Regions from separate parts of the Pseudoalteromonas sp. MTN2-4 genome, predicted to be linked through region 2. Evidence: predicted binding sites of a transcription regulator. Region 2 holds the regulator's gene; each other region holds the start of a gene.
The links. Region 2 encodes sigma-54, which starts transcription at its own class of promoters, with help from an activator protein. Its sites were predicted from a motif close to GTTGGCACGNNNNTNGNNT; they were not measured.
Positions count from the first base shown of each region.

Region 1: ACGHEH_RS19050 (YggN family protein) is a predicted target of sigma-54. The motif match lies at 3,679-3,697, and genes of this name have one in related genera.
Region 3: ACGHEH_RS12905 (LiaF domain-containing protein) is a predicted target of sigma-54. The motif match lies at 3,166-3,184, and genes of this name have one in related genera.
Region 4: flgB (flagellar basal body rod protein FlgB) is a predicted target of sigma-54. The motif match lies at 1,342-1,360, and genes of this name have one in related genera.

Region 1 is NZ_BTGK01000011.1:2,833-7,904, reverse strand. It holds gene ACGHEH_RS19070 (acyl-CoA desaturase) at 1-930, shown strand, start outside; gene sthA (Si-specific NAD(P)(+) transhydrogenase) at 1,024-2,412, shown strand; gene ACGHEH_RS19060 (cytochrome b/b6 domain-containing protein) at 2,487-3,134, opposite strand; gene ACGHEH_RS19055 (PA3496 family putative envelope integrity protein) at 3,280-3,462, opposite strand; gene ACGHEH_RS19050 (YggN family protein) at 3,733-4,521, shown strand; gene ACGHEH_RS19045 (diacylglycerol/lipid kinase family protein) at 4,582-5,072, opposite strand, start outside.
Region 2 is NZ_BTGK01000009.1:80,264-85,335, forward strand. It holds gene rapZ (RNase adapter RapZ) at 1-419, opposite strand, end outside; gene ptsN (PTS IIA-like nitrogen regulatory protein PtsN) at 437-889, opposite strand; gene hpf (ribosome hibernation promoting factor) at 892-1,179, opposite strand; gene ACGHEH_RS17750 (RNA polymerase factor sigma-54) at 1,208-2,728, opposite strand; gene lptB (LPS export ABC transporter ATP-binding protein) at 2,776-3,501, opposite strand; gene lptA (lipopolysaccharide transport periplasmic protein LptA) at 3,504-4,028, opposite strand; gene lptC (LPS export ABC transporter periplasmic protein LptC) at 4,018-4,572, opposite strand; gene kdsC (3-deoxy-manno-octulosonate-8-phosphatase KdsC) at 4,569-5,072, opposite strand, start outside.
Region 3 is NZ_BTGK01000004.1:395,440-400,511, reverse strand. It holds gene ACGHEH_RS12920 (hypothetical protein) at 1-119, shown strand, start outside; gene ACGHEH_RS12915 (alkaline phosphatase family protein) at 173-1,360, opposite strand; gene ACGHEH_RS12910 (DUF417 family protein) at 1,506-2,333, shown strand; gene ACGHEH_RS12905 (LiaF domain-containing protein) at 2,373-3,038, opposite strand; gene xthA (exodeoxyribonuclease III) at 3,394-4,203, shown strand; gene ACGHEH_RS12895 (energy-coupling factor ABC transporter permease) at 4,218-4,847, shown strand; gene rlmA (23S rRNA (guanine(745)-N(1))-methyltransferase) at 4,844-5,072, shown strand, end outside.
Region 4 is NZ_BTGK01000008.1:18,000-23,071, forward strand. It holds gene ACGHEH_RS16555 (chemotaxis protein CheV) at 1-379, shown strand, start outside; gene ACGHEH_RS16560 (CheR family methyltransferase) at 397-1,230, shown strand; gene flgB (flagellar basal body rod protein FlgB) at 1,395-1,805, shown strand; gene flgC (flagellar basal body rod protein FlgC) at 1,808-2,242, shown strand; gene ACGHEH_RS16575 (flagellar hook assembly protein FlgD) at 2,257-2,940, shown strand; gene flgE (flagellar hook protein FlgE) at 2,983-4,320, shown strand; gene ACGHEH_RS16585 (flagellar basal body rod protein FlgF) at 4,443-5,072, shown strand, end outside.

The DNA of each region.
Region 1 (5,072 bases), on a different contig from region 2:
GAAGCTCACCCAGCAGTGCAATGGATATTTGCATTAGGTGGCGCATTCGCACTGCAAAATAGTGCATTACATTGGAGTAGCGACCACCGTGTTCACCATGGTCAAGTCGACGATCCTGTCAAAGACCCTTATGCCGCAACCAATGGCTTTTGGTATAGCCATATTGGTTGGATGTTGCGTGACTACCAAGGTAAAAACTATGGTGACTACAGCAATGCCAGAGACTTACAACGCAACCCTATTGTGATGTTTCAACACCGTCATTACATGAAACTTGTGTTACTAACGAATGTGGGTATTCCATTACTACTAGGCGCGCTGTTTGGTGACATTATTGGTGTGTTGTTATTGGCAGGTGTGTTAAGACTGGTATTAAGTCAGCACTTTACTTTCTTTATCAACTCACTGGCGCATATATGGGGCTCTCGCCCATATACCGAAAAAAATACCGCCCGTGATAATGGCTTTTTAGCGTTGTTCACCTACGGTGAGGGCTATCACAATTTCCACCATATTTTTGCCAGTGACTATCGCAATGGTATTCGTTGGTACCACTACGACCCAACAAAATGGATGATCCGTGCATTTGCGGCAGTCGGCCTTGCCAGTAAACTCAAACGCACACCAGTCGAGCGTATCGAAAAAGCCAAAGCTGAAACCTTGTTACTTAAGACTAAAGTTAAGCTGGCAAAATTGCCTTTAGCCCAAGATCAGCTTACATTGTTACAACAAGAATATGATTTGCTTCTAAAAAAGTTACAAACCTTTTGTGCGGCACAAAAGCAGTTATTAGAAGCAAAAGCTGATTCCATGCGTGAGCAATGTGATACTTCGGCAATTGCCAAGCAATACAAAGAACTTGAAGCTGCTTGGCAAACGCAAAAACAAGCATGGTTAGCACTAAATGCAAGGCTATTATCGAACGCTTAAATCAATTTATTCGGTGATAGCCAACTCGCAAGTTGAGGAGGGGCTGTGGCCAAACAAAAAGCAGAATCAAATACAGACAAGCCGGCGTCATTTATGTATGACGCCATTATCATAGGTTCAGGTCCTGGCGGTGAAGGTGCCGCCATGAACCTATCTAAAAGCCACAAACGTGTTGCCGTTATCGAGCGCCATAAAGCGGTTGGTGGTGGCTGCGTTCACTGGGGCACTATTCCTTCAAAAGCACTAAGACACTCTGTTAGCCGTTTAATTGAATATAAACAAAACCCACTTTTTAGCCTCACTGAAAAACCGCAGCGTTTAACCTTTGGCGATATTCTTAGCCATGCCAGTAATGTGATCTCTAAGCAATCAAATCTGCGCAGCAGCTTTTATGACAGAAACCGCATTGAGTTATTTCAAGGTGATGCCAGCTTTATTGACCGTTACTCAATTAAGGTGACTCATGCAGATAGCTCTTATGAAGTTATCACGGCACCGATTATTGTGATTGCCACAGGCTCACGTCCATATCGTCCACCTGGTGTCGACTTCTCTCACCCTAGAATATATGACAGTGACACCATTTTAAGCCTAGAGCATGACCCTCAGCGCGTTTTAATCTATGGTGCCGGTGTTATTGGATGTGAGTATGCCTCTATCTTTAAAGGGCTTGGTGCTAAAGTTGATTTGATCAATACCCGCGATAGATTACTGGCGTTTATGGACGCGGAGATTTCTGATGCGCTAAGTTACCACTTCTGGAATAGCGGCATTGTTATTCGTCACAATGAAGAATTTGCTAAAGTTGAACCACATGAGCATGGTGTCGTACTGCATCTGCAATCAGGAAAACGCGTACGTGCCGACTGCATTTTATTTGCCAATGGCAGAACCGGTAATACAGATAAGCTTAATCTTGCCGCTGTAGGCCTAAAAGCCGATGGCCGTGGACAATTAAAAGTTAACGATAGCTACCAAACCGAAATCGATAACATTTATGCCGTTGGTGACGTGATTGGTTATCCAAGTTTAGCCAGTGCCGCATTTGACCAGGGCCGTATCGCAGCTAAAGCCATTGTTTCAGGCGATTGCAGCGAAAAGCTGATCAATGACATTCCTGCTGGTATTTATACCATTCCTGAAATGAGTTCTGTGGGCAAAACAGAGCAAGAGCTAACAGCAGCTAAAATCCCTTACGAGGTTGGGAGAGCCCAGTTTAAGCACCTTGCGCGTGCGCAGATCACAGGCACACAAGTGGGTAGCTTGAAGCTGTTATTCCACTCGGAAACTAAAGAGATTTTAGGTGTTCACTGCTTCGGTGAGCGTGCCTCAGAAATCGTTCACATCGGCCAAGCAATTATGGAACAAAAGGGCCCGGGTAATAACATCGAATACTTTGTTAATACCACCTTTAACTATCCAACCATGGCAGAAGCCTATCGTGTAGCAGCGTTAAATGGCTTAAACCGCTTGAGTGACTAAGTAACTCACCACATAAAAATGTAAAAACCCGATAAACTGAGTTTATCGGGTTTTTTATTCACTCAAGTTTTGGCTTATGCCATCAATTGACTTAAAGGCTCCATACCCCACAAGAAAATTAATACCGCAGCGAACAGAGCAAAGATGATATAAGCTATCCAACCAGCCTTCATTTTTGGCTGTTGCAAGCTTGATTCTACTTTGCCTGTTAAAAGCGTTTTGATGAGGTTTTTACCTTTAAAACGATAGGCAATGATAGCCAAGATATGTAATGCAATTGCGGCAATTATAAAGTCGACATTGCTGTGGTGTATTGACCCTGCTAGCTCAACAAGATTATAGCTGACATACTGCACCAAAGGACCATCAACAAGAATATCGTCTGTGGTAAATAACCCTGTAACGAGTTGTAGAAGGATCAACACAAAAAACAGCACAACCATCAGGCTGCCTGCAGCATTGTGGCCAACTCTGTCTTCTTTGCCTATTAATGCATTAACAACCTTTTTCGGGTGATTAATCAACTTGCTTAGCCTAGCTGTTTCACTACCAATTACACCCCAAACTAATCTAGCTAACATTAGTGCTAACAACACATAACCAGTAACAAAGTGCAACTCTAGCCAGCCTTCCTCTCCACTGATATACAGCACACCTAACGCAATAACCAACAACCAGTGAAAACCTCGAATAAAGCCATCCCAAACCTTAACTTTGCCCATATTAATCTCAAACTATTTTATGCCATGCGCACCATTATGACGAACTGCGGGAGCGTGTCTAGATAGTTGAGATTTAACGCAGAGTTACTTTTAGCCCTGACTTTGACTTAAGCGAAGAAACTTAGCTAAAAACAGCGCGCTTTGTTTAATCAATATCTCCAAACTCATCATCACCTAAGCATTCACGTAAGCGCTTTTGTTCAAAATAATCTTCTAACCTTTTTCGAGCACGGCGCTTTTGAATACTAGAAGACTCTGTATTTAAATCATCTAACTCCGCACCAAACTCATCATCAATAGGCGCATCTTCAGAAAAGGAATTACGCATGGTGACAACCTCATGACTATAAGCACAATACTGAATTAATAATTAGCTCGATTTTTTAGGTTTGCAAACTTTACGATGCGACTTAGCATGGAGACCTCAATGTTAAAAATCGTAATAATTGGTTAAATAAACCACTTTTATTTTTTTTTAGCTATAAGAACACTTCCAGAAATAAAACAAAAACACGTAACAATATGAATTTAAATAACTTTAATTTTTGGCATTCATCTTGATAAGTAATCATCGAGTCTATCAATAGGAATGATAATTATGAAAAAGTTTATGCTAGCAACAACGCTAATTTTAAGTACTTCAGCAATCGCACATGAAGATCACGGTATTCAAATTAGCAGTGACCAGTGCCAAGTCGATTTCCAGAATGATGTTCGTATCACACCAAATCAACTACAGATCACTGCAGAGAATAATAAACAACTAACAATTGACAGCTATGGTGAGCTTTATGTTGATGGACAAGCAATCACACTAACCTATGATCAAAAAACAGCTCTAGCGAATTATGCAGATTCACTCAGAGTACAACTACCACAAGTGGCAAATATCGCTCTTGACGGTGTAAAGCTTGCTGGTGTTGCATTGGATGAAGTAGCGCAAGCGTTCAACCTACAAGGACTAGAGTCTCTTAACGGTCTGATGGATGAACTACACGTTGAGATCAGTGATACCTTCTATCAACAAGGTGCATTTGTCATGGGCGAAAAGACCTTTCATGAGTTCGGAGAAAATTTTGATAACCACTTTGAAACTCACATAGAAGAAGCCGTCGAGTCAGCCATGATGGAATCAATCGGTAGTATCTTAATGATGGTCGGCTCTGAAATGGTCAGCTCAGGTGGCGACATGGAAAGCTTTGAAGCGCGCATGGAAAACATGGGTAAACAAATTGAAGAAAAAGTGCAGTTACAAGCGAAGCAAATTGAAGAACAAGCAGATGGCTTATGCGATAAATTTGAAGGTATTGCACATGCAGAGACAAATTTAGTTGCGCAGATCCCAGCAATGAATGGCTATCAGCTTTTCAACTTTAAATCTAAATAAGCATTATCAAATTGCAGTATTAATTATCTCCCTTTATGAGCTGACTAATGTCAGCTCTTTTTATAACCTCATCTTAAGTGCGCCTCGGCAGACTTTAACGACTGCGGGTGTCTCTCCTATCATTTCGCCATCAGCTTCAACTAACAGGCCAGGAACAGAGATTTCATACTCCATCAACTCGCTCACATCTAGATGAGATGACTTTTCATGCTGATGTACTAGCATCAGTAAAAAGCTCCAAAGTCTACTCATTAAAGACTCAGCCCTAAAATGCAACATTAATAGCTTGCCATTATCAATCCTAGCACTCGGCGCCACTTTTAGGCCTGCAGCAAAAAACTGACCATTGGCAAATACACGCATGAAAGAAGGATCATGCGATGAAGTGTGTTTAAAGCTAAATAAGTGCTTAATGCCCGCAAAAATATAGCTCAGCTTATGACGGATTTGAAACGTATTCATATCTTTTACAACTGCAGCATTAAACCCTATACCTGCAACATTAATGAAAAAGCGCTGATTGATTTTACCTAAATCTAATAACCTATAAG
Region 2 (5,072 bases):
CTTAAATCTGTCGTATCGAGCAGCACATCTGCTCGTGTGATTAACACATCGAGTAATTTCTTTTCTTCTTTAATTGCTAAATCAAGCGGCAGGTTATTTAAAGAAAGCGGATGCAATCGGCGTGTTTCTGAAAAGCGTTTGATCAGTGCTTGGTCATCACTATCTAAATAGAACAGCGTGGGATTTGCAAAGCCTGGTAAGTATTCAAGAATATCATTAAATTCTTGTTGCTCTTTTGGCAGGTTACGAACATCGATACTGACGGCTATTTTGTCATAGTTATCAGAAACACTTCTAACCAAAGAGGGAAGGAGATTAACTGGAATGTTATCAACACAATAATAACCTAGGTCTTCCAATACCCTTAAGGCAACGGATTTGCCCGACCCTGAGCGACCACTAATGATGATCAGTTCCATGGATTCCTCTCTGTTAATTAATCTTGAAGTGCAATAAGTTGATAGAGTGCTTCATCGTCTTTTGCATGACGAAGTTGCTTGCAAAACTCTTTGTTATTTAGTTTATCAGCAATTGCAGCTAAGGTCTTTAGATGTTCTGCATTATTACCTTCAGGTACAAGCATTGCCAAGAGAATATCGACAGGTCGGTTATCTATTGCGTCAAAATCAATACCGTTTTGATTAGTCACTAAAATGGCAAAAATAGTATCAATGCCTGTAAGGCGGCCATGAGGAATAGCAATACCTTTGCCTATGCCTGTGCTGCCTAGTTTTTCCCGCGTTAGGAATGCATCTAATATTTCGTGGGCGTTATGCTCTGGAAGGTGTTGGCTCGCTAATTCACTGATGTACTCTAGCGCACGTTTTTTGCTATTAAAAAGGACCGCAGCTTTACTGCAGTCCTTGTTGATAATCGAGCTAAGTTTCATGGTTAGTGTCGAGTTAATTTCTCTTTGTGTTTGATAACTTGGCGATCGAGTTTATCAACGAGCTTATCAATGGCTGCATACATATCAGAGTGTTCATCTGAAGCGAAAATTTCACCGCCATTTAAATGAACGGTAGCTTCGGCTTTTTGTACCAGCTTCTCAACATCTAAGATCACGTGAACGTTATTAATGTGATCAAAATGCCTTTCTAGCTTTGCAAACTTCGTGTTTACATAGTCTCTTAATGAATCTGTAATTTCTACGTGACGACCAGTTAAATTTAGTTGCATAAGCATTTTCCTTCTCTTGGTTTACGTCTTAAATCAAGCTCTTACGCTGATTTGACGGTGGAATAGAGAGTGACTCGCGGTATTTTGCAATTGTACGACGTGCCACTTTGATTCCCTGTTCTGCCAATATATCTGCAATTTTGCTGTCGCTCAATGGCTTAGCTGTATTTTCTGCAGCAATTAGCTTTTTGATCAATGCTCTAATCGCAGTCGATGAGCATTCACCTCCGTTTTCAGTGCTTACGTGGCTTGAGAAAAAGTACTTCAACTCAAAAATGCCACGGGGCGTATGCATGTACTTCTGAGTGGTGACACGAGAAATGGTAGACTCGTGCATTTCGACCATCTCAGCAACATCATTCAAAACCATAGGCTTCATTGCCTCAGGTCCATGTTCAAAGAATGCCTGTTGTTGTTGCACAATGCAATTGGTAACTTTCATTAAAGTGTCATTGCGGCTTTCTAAGCTCTTAATAAACCATTTTGCTTCTTGTAGGTGAGAGCGAATGAATTGGCTGTCAGTGCTTGATTTTACTGAGCGTGACATTGCTGCATAATGATCATTAACCCTAATTTTAGGCATACATTCAGGGTTTAGCTCAACAACCCAGCGGCCTTTTACTTTTTTCACCGACACATCAGGAATAACATACTCAGATTCTTCACGAATAATACTGGCGGCAGGTTTAGGGTTAAGACTGTGAATGAGAGTCATCACTTCTTTTAACTCAGGCTCTTTGAGCTTGGTCTTTTTCATGATGGTGCGGTAATCACGGTTGGCCAATAGATCAATATGCTCGCTTAACACCATTTTTGTTTCAGCAATGAAAGGCGTATCTACATCAAACTGATTGAGTTGAATACATAAGCATTCTTGTAATGAGCGAGCTGCAATACCTACAGGGTCAAAAAGTTGAATACGCTTTAATACAGCTTCAACTTCGTCGAGTTCAATTAACTCTTCGTCATTACCTTCATTAATACTTTCTAGGAGTTCTTCGGTACTGACAGTAAGTAGACCAGCATCATCAACGGCTTCAACAATGGCAACAGCTATGGCTTTATCCGTTGGGCTGAATGGAGTGAGCTCTAATTGCCACATTAAATATTCATGTAATGTTTCTGTTGTTTCGCCCTGATAAATGGTTTCGTCTTCAGGCATTGGGCCGCTACTTGTGCTTGGTGCTGCACTCATGTACTCGTCCCACGTTACATCCATGGCGAGATCGTCACTAACTGTGTCTTTACTTAGTGCGGCATCGCTATCAAGCTCGTAATCGCTTGTCGGTTCATCACCGTGACCATCATCAGCAGAATTAGAGAGTTGCTCGATAGAATCAGTATCTTTGGTCGCTTTGTCTGAATCATTGCCATCAGCACTCGGCTCTATTTCCGATTCATCTACTTCGAGTAAAGGGTTGCTATCCAGCGCTTCTTGGATCTCTTGCTGTAGATCTAGTGTGCTCAATTGCAGTAAGCGAATTGCTTGTTGCAATTGTGGTGTCATGGTTAGTTGCTGCCCCATGCGCAGCTGTAGCGATTGCCTCATGTATTTCTAACAATCCTTTTTGTTATTTGGATTATGTCTTGTTTTAACTATAGACGGAATTGTTCACCTAGGTAGACGTCTCTTACGGTTTGATCAGCTAAAACTGACTCAGGCGTACCTGACGCGATTAATTCACCATGTGAAACAATATAAGCTTTCTCACAAACATCAAGGGTTTCTCTTACATTATGATCTGTAATGAGAACTCCAATGCCGCGATTTTTTAAGTGCTCAACAATTTTCTTTATATCTAACACCGAAATCGGATCAACGCCAGCAAAAGGCTCATCTAAAAGAATAAATTTGGGGTTTGCGGCTAAAGCGCGAGCAATTTCAACTCGGCGGCGCTCACCACCTGATAAAGCCATGCCCTGACTGTCCCGAATATGTTGAATATTAAATTCATCTAATAGGTCGTCTAGGGTTTGTTCTCTTTGTACTTTATTGAGGTCTTTACGCGTTTCTAAAATTGCCATTAAATTTTGATACACAGTCAATTTTCTGAAGATGGAAGATTCTTGAGGCAGATAACCTATGCCCATACGTGCTCTACTGTGCATAGGTAGCAAAGTGATATCTTCGTCATCTATGGTGACTTTACCTTTATCGCTAGGCACAAGACCAACGATCATGTAAAAACTGGTGGTTTTACCTGCGCCATTAGGACCGAGAAGACCAACAATGCTTCCAGCTTCCACACTTAGGCTGACATTTTTTACGACTTGGCGGCCTTTGTAGCTTTTTGCTAGGGCTGTGGCAGTTAACACACTCATGCTCATTGACCTTGTTCAGGGTTAGACTTTGATGCTTTTTTCTCTGGTACTAATACCGTGTGTACACGTTGCTGATTTTGTTCGTTTCGTTCAGCACTGATCAGTTGCTTCTCGATGTCATAAATAATCGCTTCAGCTTTTGTACTTTGACCTCCTAGGCTTATTTCAGCTTTGCCTTTAATGGTAAGTAGTCTATTGGCAACGTCATACCTAACTTCCTCTGCGCTGGCACTGAGTACTGTGCCATCAGGTTGCTTTTCGATAAAACGAGCTGGTTTGCCTGTTGCGACTAAAAGCTGCTTGTTCTCACCGAGCTCTTCACGCTGATGTACTTCTAATCTATCGGCATAAATTTCACGGTTGCCATGAATGATTTCAACATTTTCTTCAAAGATACCAATGTTTGTCTTTAATTGTGCTTGCTGCTTACCTGCCTTAATCGATACCTGTGACATAGATGCTGTTTCTGCCAAAGCAAAGTTAGAAAAGCCGAGTAGTAGCAGTGAAAGAAGTAGTTTATTGGTCATAGTAAATGGTTCGCGTATGGTTAATGAGCTCAATAATTTCAGTATTGAGGTCGGCATTGAGGCCTTGCCCTTTTATATTTAAGTGGGGGCCCACAATTTCTACGGGTAGATCTGAGCGCATGGCGCGCTGAGTTATATCTACTTGAATATGGTCTGCGCTGATTTGGCTGATCATTGCGCCTTCAGTTAGATTTAGGGCTTTAACATCTCCCTCTAAGATCAGCATGTTATTTTCATATAAAGTGGCTTCATTGGCCGAAAGTTGCCAATTTTGTGGGCCATTAAACAGGGTGAATGTAGGCGATGTAAAATGGCTAAACCCGAGTTGTTGATAAAGCTCCATTTTATTCGCTTCAACTAAATAATTTCGTATGCCAGCTTCAGAATATTTGGTTTGCTTTAGATCTGTAGCAACATAATCTGGGGTGGCTATGCTCTCTTCTTCAGTGGCACTTCGCTTTTTAGGTTGAGCAAAATACGGTGACCATATCCAATACATGGTCAGTGCAAAAATAATTAATAATATGACGCGGTTGACCGTCATGCGCTTGTTCCTGATGTGCCGAGTGTATGACCCTGGCACAACATGAGTAAGTCAGTTAATTCTCTCACAGCGCCAAATCCACCAGGCAGTAAAGTCGTGTAGTGTGAGAGGTTGCGAATGATAGGGTGAGCATCATTTACGGCCACTGCAAAGCCTACTTGCTCCATGACAGGCAAATCAGGACCATCGTCACCAATATAAGCAATCTCGACATCTGTCAGGTTTAGGTTGGCTTTCAACTCTTCGTAGGCTTTCACCTTGTCTTCTTGCCCTTGGTAAATATGCTTTACTGTTAAGCTAGTCATACGTTGCTGAACAATCTGTGAATGGCGACCGGTAATCACGGCAACTTCAACTCCTGCATTGATAAGAGCTTTTATACCAAAGCCATCTTTGGTGTTGAATGCCTTTAATTCTTCGCCATTATTGCCAAGGTAAATACGGCCGTCAGAGAATACACCGTCAATATCACAAATGAGCAACTTGATTTGTTTCGCTCT
Region 3 (5,072 bases), on a different contig from region 2:
CAACCTCGGCGTTAGCAGAGCCAGTCTCTCATCTGAGTAAGCTAGATAAAAGTCACTCTCAATCAGCAAGCTTCAAGCAAAACAATGGTGATAAAAAGTTTCCAACCAGAAAAGAGTAACCTCATGGTTACTCTTTTTATTTAAAACGCTTAGTTTCCGAATTTTATTCTAATTATTCGTTTAGCGCTTTAAGTAGTGTTTTGCCATCTGAGTCTACATTCCTTATCAGCTCTAAACCCAGTATTTTAGCTATTGTTGGGTATATTTCTAAATTACTCATTTCTTTAATTTGATAGCCCTTTTTAAAAGCTGGCCCAGTTGCAACAAACATAGCAGCCATATCATCTGTATTTGCAAAACCATGAGTACCTTTATAATCTAGTTTGCCATCAAAGCTAAAAACACTCGGAGCTTTGGTTTCTAAAATAATATCTGGGATCCTTGGAGTGCCATGGTAATGACGCTGCTTTAAGATCGTATCATCTAGCACTGCATATCGATTGTTTGAGATAAGACGTAACTGTTGCTTTGCTGAATTAACGTTTTCAATTGAAGCGTCATTCGCATAAATAAGTACTCTTGGTCCTGTGTTTTTCACCGTCCAAGACTTTGGAATATTCAGGCTGCTAATCGTGATTGTTTTGTCTTCTTTTAATGAGGACATACCATGATCAGCCACCAGCACTAAGTTTACATCATGAGGCAGCTTTTTTAAGCGCTCATCAAACTGCCCGATTAACTTATCCATTGTTTGCACGGCATCATAAACTTCTTTGCTATCAGGTCCAAAGTCATGACCCATACTATCGACTAATGAAAAATACCCTGCAACAAAACTTGGTCTTTGTTCTTTTGGTAACTTTAACCACTCAACCATTTGGTCGATACGCGTTTGGTAATCACTATGTTTTGAGTAATGATAGTAATAGTCAGGGGTCATGCCATTAAAGCGTGCATCGGATTCTGGCCAGAAATAGGCAGCTGATTTGAGCCCTTGCATTTTTGCCAGATTCCATAAAGGTATGCCATTAAGCCAAGTACTATCTCCTTGCCCTTTACCCATCTTATAACAATCACCTCTTTGTTTATCACAGAACTTATTGTCGATAATACCGTGATTGACCGGTAGTAAGCCGGTAATTATGGATATATGATTTGGAAAGGTTTTACTTGGATATACAGGCCACATTTTAGTGGCTCGAACACCGCCATCGGCGATGTGTTTAATATTTTGAGCGTTATGTTTTTCAATATAATCCCACCGAAAACCATCAAGTGAGATAAGGACGACAGTTTGTTGCTTTGCGATACTGGGTATGGCTATAAGCAATAAGACACAATAAAAAAGTGTTTTGATCATTTAAAATTCCCGTGTTTAAGTGCGCTTTTATTTTGGTTGCTTAAAATGACAAAAGAAACAATTTTCGATAAAAGATATTTATAAAATGAAAGAAATCTTCTTTATCTCGGTCTTATTGCGTATTCCTAATTATAAAGGTTGTTAAATGAAAAAGTTGTATTGCAGTACCAAGATGGCGCTTTTACTCGTTGTATTATCAAGTTTATTGATGAGCACGAGTATGTTGCTAATGGGCAGTCATAGACATATCGAAAAAACAGTCAATTTTTTTGGCTTCAACTCACTCCTAAGTTATGAACTTGCTAACATGCTGGCTGCTTTATGCTTTTCTTTACTTGCTGTATTTGCGATACTTTCTATGTACTTTGAAAAAGCAAAACCGACTTTAGCATATTTACTCATTATTGTGTCTGTAGTGCCTTTACTAAGCCTTTTTTCAACGGGTATGTGGATTGAAAGCATGGGCGGTTTTCCTGTCATCGGAGCAGGCCAAAACGTCATTAAGTATTTTGCGTTACTTTCTATTGGCATCTGTCTACTTAACCCAAACCTTTCTAATCATGTAATGCAGTGGATAGCGATATTCCCAGTTTTGGTGGTACTCGTTTGGATCGGGGGTATGAAGTTTACCTTGATAGAAGCACAAGGGATCGAAGATTTACTGCAAACTTCACCATTTATGTCTTGGATGTATAGTGTTTGGGATTTACAAACTGCCTCGAATTTAATTGGCGTTTATGATTTGTTAGCTGTCGCACTTTTGATTGCAGCCATTTATAACAGAAAAGCACTTTGGATTGGCCTGTTAATGTCACTTGCAGTTTTTGTCATGACACAAACATTTTTAGCTACAACCCCAGGCGCAGTTACTTCATCAACTATTTTATCTACGACTGGTCACTTTTTAATAAAAGACTTGTGGTTTATCGCGAATTTAATTTTCTTTTTAAAGTTTACCGAACAAAAAGTATGATAAAAAGGGCACGTTTAAAGGTGCCCTCTCATATCCTGCTTATTTATATTTACCATAACTACCATCATCAAATAATGATTTAAGTTCATTGGCAAAACTCACAAACTTTTCTTTAATCGTGCGCTTAATTTCAACGTCAACTGAACCTAACCAAAGTTTGCCTTTAATCTTTATAGTCGGTGCTTGTTTTGGCGCAATAGATGGCGCTTTATTTTCTACATTACCTAGAATACAAAACGCCTCGCAGATCACATTTACACCTTCGGGGATCAAAATTTTCTCTGAACCCAGTATGCAATTTACATTTACAGTTACTTCTTGGTGCTCAAATACAGCATCGGAAAAGTCTAAGGTTGTAGAACCCAATACATTTAATAAATTAATTTCTTTCGGTACCGCCCATTTACCTGTTCGAGAGCTGTTTCCTAAAACCGTTTTAATATCTAGCTTGTCGCCTGCAGATTTTTGTCCGTAATTAATATTCAAGCTAGCATCTTTTTGTGCCGTATACTTCTCGTCTGCTTGCATAGTAAGATCTGCTGTTAAGGCGACGATTTCAGCATGAACCTGTGTACTCATTGCTTTGTCTAAACGTCTTTCAAATGCCTCTGCGGAAATAACACCATGGCTATAGTTGTAAATTAGGTTGTCTATTACTTCTTCTCTGACTTGTTCAATTGGTCTATCTTCTAATACGACGCTCATGATATTTCCCTACTATATAATACCAATCTGCAATAACACTTAATTAAGCTGATTGGTATAAGTGAATGAAAGGTTCAACTTAAGCATTCAATAAGCTGTACCATTAAAATTGTATTTATTAAATTCAAAGCAATAACCGAACCAGAAATAAAGTCATTATAATTCAATGCACTAGTTCGGACTGCACTTCTAGTTAGGTTGCTTTTTCACCAAAACTTGAGTGTATTGACCAATAAATAACATATCTCCCAAACCGAAAAAAGTGATAGATAATTAAATTGCTATCTCGGGCTTTCGCAACTCCCTTTCAATGTTAAAATGGTACGTAAATTACATAGAACTATAAGCTCAAATTATGAAAGTAATCTCATTTAACATTAATGGCCTTCGTGCTCGTCTTCATCAATTACAAGCATTAATCGACAAACATCAACCTGACGTAATTGGTTTACAGGAAATCAAAGTTCACGATGAAGCGTTTCCGGTTGAAGATGTAGAAGCTATGGGCTACCACGTTTATTTCCATGGTCAAAAGGCACATTATGGTGTCGCACTGATGTCGAAGAAACCTGCTAAATCAATCAAAAAAGGGTTTTCGACTGATACAGAAGAATCCCAAAAACGTATGATTTCAGGTGTATTCGAGAATGATAAAGGTGAAGATGTGATCATTCATAATGGCTACTTCCCTCAAGGTGATAACATAAATCATGAAACCAAGTTCCCATACAAGCGTCAGTTCTATAAAGACTTAATGACACACTTAAATGAAAATCACACGCCTGAAGAAAATGTCATTGTGATGGGTGATATCAATATCTCACCGATAGATTTAGATATAGGTATTGGTGAGCCAAATAAGAAGCGTTGGCTTAAAACGGGTAAATGTTCATTCCAACCAGAAGAACGTGAATGGCTTGCGACGTTAATGGATTGGGGATTTAAAGATACTTTCCGCGAATTAACACCAGAAAAGACAGAACGTTACTCGTGGTTCGACTATCGCTCAAAAGGTTTTGATGATAACCGAGGCCTTCGCATTGATGTAGTGTTAGCGACTGAATCATTGATGGCCAAATGTGTAGAAAGTGAAATCGATTACGATTTAAGAGGCATCGAAAAGCCTTCTGATCACGCGCCAATTTGGGCCGAGTTTAAATTTTAATTAGAACTCACTCTATGTTATTGACCCCGCTTGTTACCTTAATCATATTCGCGTTTACTATCGATAAACGCGAATATTTAACGCTTTGGCATAGGCCTATCCGACAAACTGGTGTACTTGCTTGTTCAGTTGTACTGGCTCTGCTTTGGCAAATTAAAGCGGGGATTTTGCCCTATCTAAATATTCATATATTGGGAATAACCGCAATTACTTTGGTTCTTGGCTGGCGGTTAGCAAGTTTAAGTGCTCTACTTACCAGTCTCTTATTACTTACTTTTGGCACCATTCAATCTTATGAATTTGCCGACTTTTATCTTTTTACTGCGCTACTTCCCATATTGGTCAGTTACGCCCTTTTTGTACTGTGTTACAGCAAATTACCAAGACATTTTTTTGTGTATATTTTTGTCTGTGCATTTTTATGCGCAGGCTGTATTGGCGCATTCAAAATATTGTCGTCAGGTGTATATTATTGGCTAATTGATACGTACACATTCCAACAGTTATTAGATAACTATTTATTTTATGCAACGTTAATTTGGTTTCCCGAAGCCATGTTAAATGGTATGGCAATCACTTTACTTATTACTTATAAACCCCACTGGGTTAAAACCTTTTATGATAAGGAATACTTAGATAAATGACGCTAATTTATCACTGTCCGCTTTGTCAGGCTCCGTTAAATAAAACTGGCAATAGCATGTCTTGCGAAAACAGACATCAATTTGATTTCGCCAAAGAAGGCTATGTCAACTTATTGCCTGTTCAGAATAAAAAATCAAAACAACCCGGTGATAATTTAGATATGGTTCAAGCGCGTCGTGCCTTTTTTGCAACTGACCATTATCACTTTTTGAGACAAGAGATTG
Region 4 (5,072 bases), on a different contig from region 2:
TGATGACTCTGCAGTTGCAAGAAATCAGGTTAAGCGTGCGCTAGAGCCGTTAGGTGTTCAAACAGAATTAGCAAAAAATGGCAAAGAAGCCTTAATTAGGCTAAAAGAGATAGCAGAAGTTGATTGTCAAAATGACATCACTGAGCGTGTAGGTTTACTTATTTCAGACGTAGAAATGCCTGAGATGGATGGTTACACGCTAACAGCGGAAATTAAAGCAGACCCGAAATTAGCCCCTTTGCATGTAATTTTACACACTTCATTAAGTGGGGTGTTTAATCAGGCTATGATTGAAAAAGTTGGTGCTGATGATTTTATTGCAAAGTTTAACCCTGATGAATTAGCAACAGCGGTTAAAAAATGGGTTCATTGTGACTAGATAACGGCGGTAGTATCTTGGAAAATAAAAACCTTCAACAAGGCGAATATGACCAGTTCAGAACCTTCTTAGAGCAGCAATGCGGGATTGTTCTCGGAGATAACAAACTTTATTTGGTAAAAAGCCGTTTAGCTCCTTTGATGGCTCGCTTTGGTGTGGACTCTCTTTCAGCGCTTGTCGCTAAGACACTGAGCCCTCATGAACGTCAGCTAAGAGCTGCTGTTGTTGATGCCATGACCACAAACGAAACTCTCTGGTTTAGAGATACTTATCCTTTTGAGTTGTTGAAAAGTAAAATATACCCAGAATTGAAAGACACTCGAAGGGGGGTAAAAATCTGGTCAGCGGCAAGCTCTTCAGGCCAGGAGCCATACTCTATTGCGATGGCGACACAGGAGTATCAGTCTCAAAACCCAGGCGCACTGAAAATGGGTGTACAAATTGTTGGTACTGACATTTCAAATACCATGCTTGATATGTGTAAAAATGCAGAGTACGACTCATTGGCCTTAGCACGAGGGTTATCCGTTGAGCGTCGTCAAAAATTTTTTCAAGACAGTGGCAACGGCATGGCACGAGTTGTTGACCCAATAAAAAGAATGGTTAATTTTAGGCACCTTAATTTGCTAGATTCATATTCTTTAATGGGGAAGTTTGACGTTATCTTTTGCAGAAATGTACTGATTTACTTCTCGCCAGAAGTGAAAGCTAAGATTATTTCTCAGTTTGCACAAGCTTTAAATCCTAGAGGTTACTTGTTTTTAGGGGCATCTGAATCTATGGCTGGGCTCAGTGATGAGTTTGAAATGATACGTTGTAATCCGGGGATTATTTACCGTAAAAAAACATAATAAATACTAAGCGGCAACCTACTTGCCGCTTTTTTTATATCTTAAGAGTGTCACCTCAAATCTTTCTAGCTGTATCCTTTTTCTTATCTCATTGAAATTTATATATTTTATTTTGGCCCGTTTATTGCTTTTACTTGGTAGAGTCAATTTTTTGGAGTCGTGTCATGGCAATTAGTTTTGATAAAGCACTAGGCGTTCACCAACATACGATGTTGATACGTTCACAACGTGCAGAGATGTTAGCAAGTAATATTGCGAACGCAGACACACCAGGATACAAAGCAAAAGATATAGATTTTGCACAGGCATTCAAAGCGGCAAAGTCTTCTCAGCAACGTGGCAACATGATGCAAAGAACAGACAGTAAACATCTACATGGTGGCAGTCAATTAAATAGCAGTGTTGAGTTATTTCGCAATCCAAATCAAGCAGATACAGGTGATGGTAACTCAGTCGACATACAAGTGGAACGAAACTTGTATGTACAAAATGCATTAGAGTATCAGGCAAGTTTGCAATTTTTAACTGGCAAGTTTAAAGGGCTGAAGAAAGCCCTAGGTAGTCAAGGAGCATAACCATGAGCTTATATAATGTTTTCGATATAGCAGGCTCTGGAATGAGTGCTCAAAATATTCGATTGAATACCACTGCGAGTAATATTTCAAATGCCAATAGTATCAGTTCTAGCCAAGATAAAGTTTATCGAGCGCGACACCCTGTATTTGCAGCTGAACTGACCAAAGCGTCTGAGGCACATGATCCAAGCCAGCTAAATGCGTCGGTTGGAGTGAAAGTGCTAGGCATAGTAGAGAGTGATAAACCATTGCAGGTTGAGTACAACCCTAATCACCCTAGTGCTGACAAAGACGGGTACATCTATAAACCAAATGTGAATGTAGTAGAAGAAATGGCAAACATGATCTCTGCTTCACGTTCGTACCAAACCAATGTCCAAGTTGCTGATGCAGCCAAGCAAATGCTCAGCAAAACTTTATTACTTGGTCAGCGCTAGTGGGAGTATAGCCGATGAGTAACGATATTAATGCCGCATCTTCATATATGGATTCGTTACGTTGGTCTGAGCAAAATAAAACAACGCAGAGCGATAAGAAAAACGACGCATTGACGCAAGAAGATTTCTTTTCGCTGCTTACTCAACAATTGTCTTATCAAGATCCGAGTAAACCTGCTGACAATGACCAAATGATTTCGCAGATGACGAATTTTACAATGGCCGAAGGTATTTCCGGTTTAAATGAAAAATTTGACTTGTTGTCAGCCTCAATGACCTCTAATTCGGCATTACAGGCATCTACACTAGTCGGCAAAAAAGCGCTATTAGAATCGGATTCAATAGACTTTGGTGATGACCAATTAGCGAAAGGCTCGATTATTGCCCAAAGTCCTGTAGAGAGATTAACAGTCAGTATATTTGATGATAAAGGTCAACTAGTTCGTCAGATGGACATGGGGGCACAAAAAGCAGGTGCGATACGATTTGAGTGGGATGGTAAAAACGGTGATGGAGAAACCATGCCACCAGGTAATTACAAAATTAAGGCTGAGGGTAGTTTGAATGGTGAATATGCCAGTTTACCCATGGCCACATTTAAAAATATTGACAGTGTTAACGTAAACGGTGTTAACGGCATCATAGTTAATACGAGCTCTGGCGCAGTGAAATTATCAGACGTCGCAGAGATAGCATAGATTTTAAGTACTTAAATAAATTTAAGTGAAAGAGGTGAAAACATGAGTTTCAATATTGCATTAACAGGATTAGCTGCGGCACAAAAAGACTTAGATGTTACAGCAAATAATATTGCTAACGTAAACACGACAGGCTTTAAAGAGTCGCGTGCAGAATTTGCTGATGTGTACGCATCTTCAGTATTTAGTTCCGGTAAAACAAAGAATGGTGACGGTGCGCAAACGACTATGGTTGCACAGCAGTTTCACCAAGGTTCGCTTAAATTCACGCAAAACTCTCTGGATTTAGCAATCACAGGTGAGGGTTATTTTGCAATGAGTGAAGACCTAGCATCACAAGATTACACTTATACACGTGCTGGTGCATTTAAGTTAAACCAAGATAACTTTGTAACTGATGCGAGTGGTAATTTTTTACAAGGCTTCCCTGTAGACCCTGGCACTGGTAATACAACTTCATTGAGCCTAAGTACTGCTTCTCCGATTCAAATTCCTGACGCTTCGGGTTCTCCTCGTCATACTTCGAATATATATAGTTCTATGAACTTAGATTCGAGAGCGTCGCAGCCAACAACAACCCCTTTTGATCAAGGTGATAGCACCAGTTATAACTCATCTACATCAACGACTATTTATGACTCATTGGGTGAGCCGCACGTTATACAGCTATTCTTCGTGAAAACGGGTACAGCTAACCAATGGGAAGTTTACGGTACTATGGATGATGTACAATTTGATGCGTCGGGAACAACACCTACAACACCAACACCGCTTGATACGCTGCAATTTACAGCATCAGGTTTACCTGATGTAACAGCCCCAGCAAATACATTCCCTGATTTTGATATTGCTTCTACAGCAGGTACACCTGGTACAGGTTTATCGTCATTATTAACCAATGGCGCCCAGTTCCCTAATAATATTACGGTGAACTGGAGTGATGAAGCGAATACTGCAAATAAAGTACCTACTCAGTATGCAAGTCGTTTTGAAGTAAAGGCGCTTGAGCAAGATGGTGCAACAGTCGGTCGATTAGCAGGTATTGATATTGGTGCTGACGGAAAAGTAGTTGCATCTTACTCTAATGGTGATACTTCTTTCTTAGGCCAGGTTGCTATGGTTCGTTTTTCTAACTCACAAGGTTTAGCGCAAGTAGGCGGCACATCTTGGAAGAAGAGCTTAACTTCAGGTGAGCCGATTGCGGGTGAACCAGGTTCAGGTACATTGGGTACTATCAATTCATCTGCACTAGAACAGTCGAATGTAAACTTAACGAATGAGCTGGTGGACTTGATCAGCGCACAAAGAAACTTCCAGGCTAACTCTCGTGCCTTAGAAGTTAACTCGACTCTACAACAGAACATTCTACAGATCCGATAATCACTTAAACCCTCTTTCATCAAGGCCGCATCAGCGGCCTTTCTTTTCTTTTTTGAACGTCAAAATTAGATTGGCACTTTTATTGCTTTATTAGGTTTAAGATTAATTTTTAGGCCAATGTAATGGATAAAATGCTGTATATCGCAATGTCGGGCGCCAAACAAAATTTGCTTGGTGTGGCATTAAAAGCGAATAACCTAGCCAATGCCAATACCACCGGCTTTAAAGCTGACTTTGCTCAAGCGCGTTCAATGCAAGCGTTTGGTGAAGGTTTACCAACACGAGTGTTTGCGATGCAAGAGCGGCCAGGTACCAATATGACCATGGGGGCAGTCGTTGAAACAGGTCGAGATTTAGACATAGCAGTAGACCAAAAGTCTTGGATCAGTGTGTTGGATGCTTCAGGAGAAGAAGCGTACACAAAAGTCGGTACCTTAAACATCTCCACTGATGGGGCGTTAAGAACGAGTCACGGCCGTCAAGTTATTGGCGAAGGTGGTCCAATTATTTTACCTGTGCCTGTTGATAAGGTTGTATTTAGTGACGATGGTTCAATTCAAGTTCGTCCTCAAGGAGCACCGGCTAACTTTTTAGAAGTAGTTGATAGGCTGAAAATCATTGAAGCTGATAACAGTAAATTGCAAAAGGGCAATGATGGCCTATTTCGTCCAAGAGAAGATGCTTTAGAAGATGGCTTTTGTGGTTTTTGTGACATATCTCCAACAGCGCGAGTAATGAGCGGCATGTTAGAG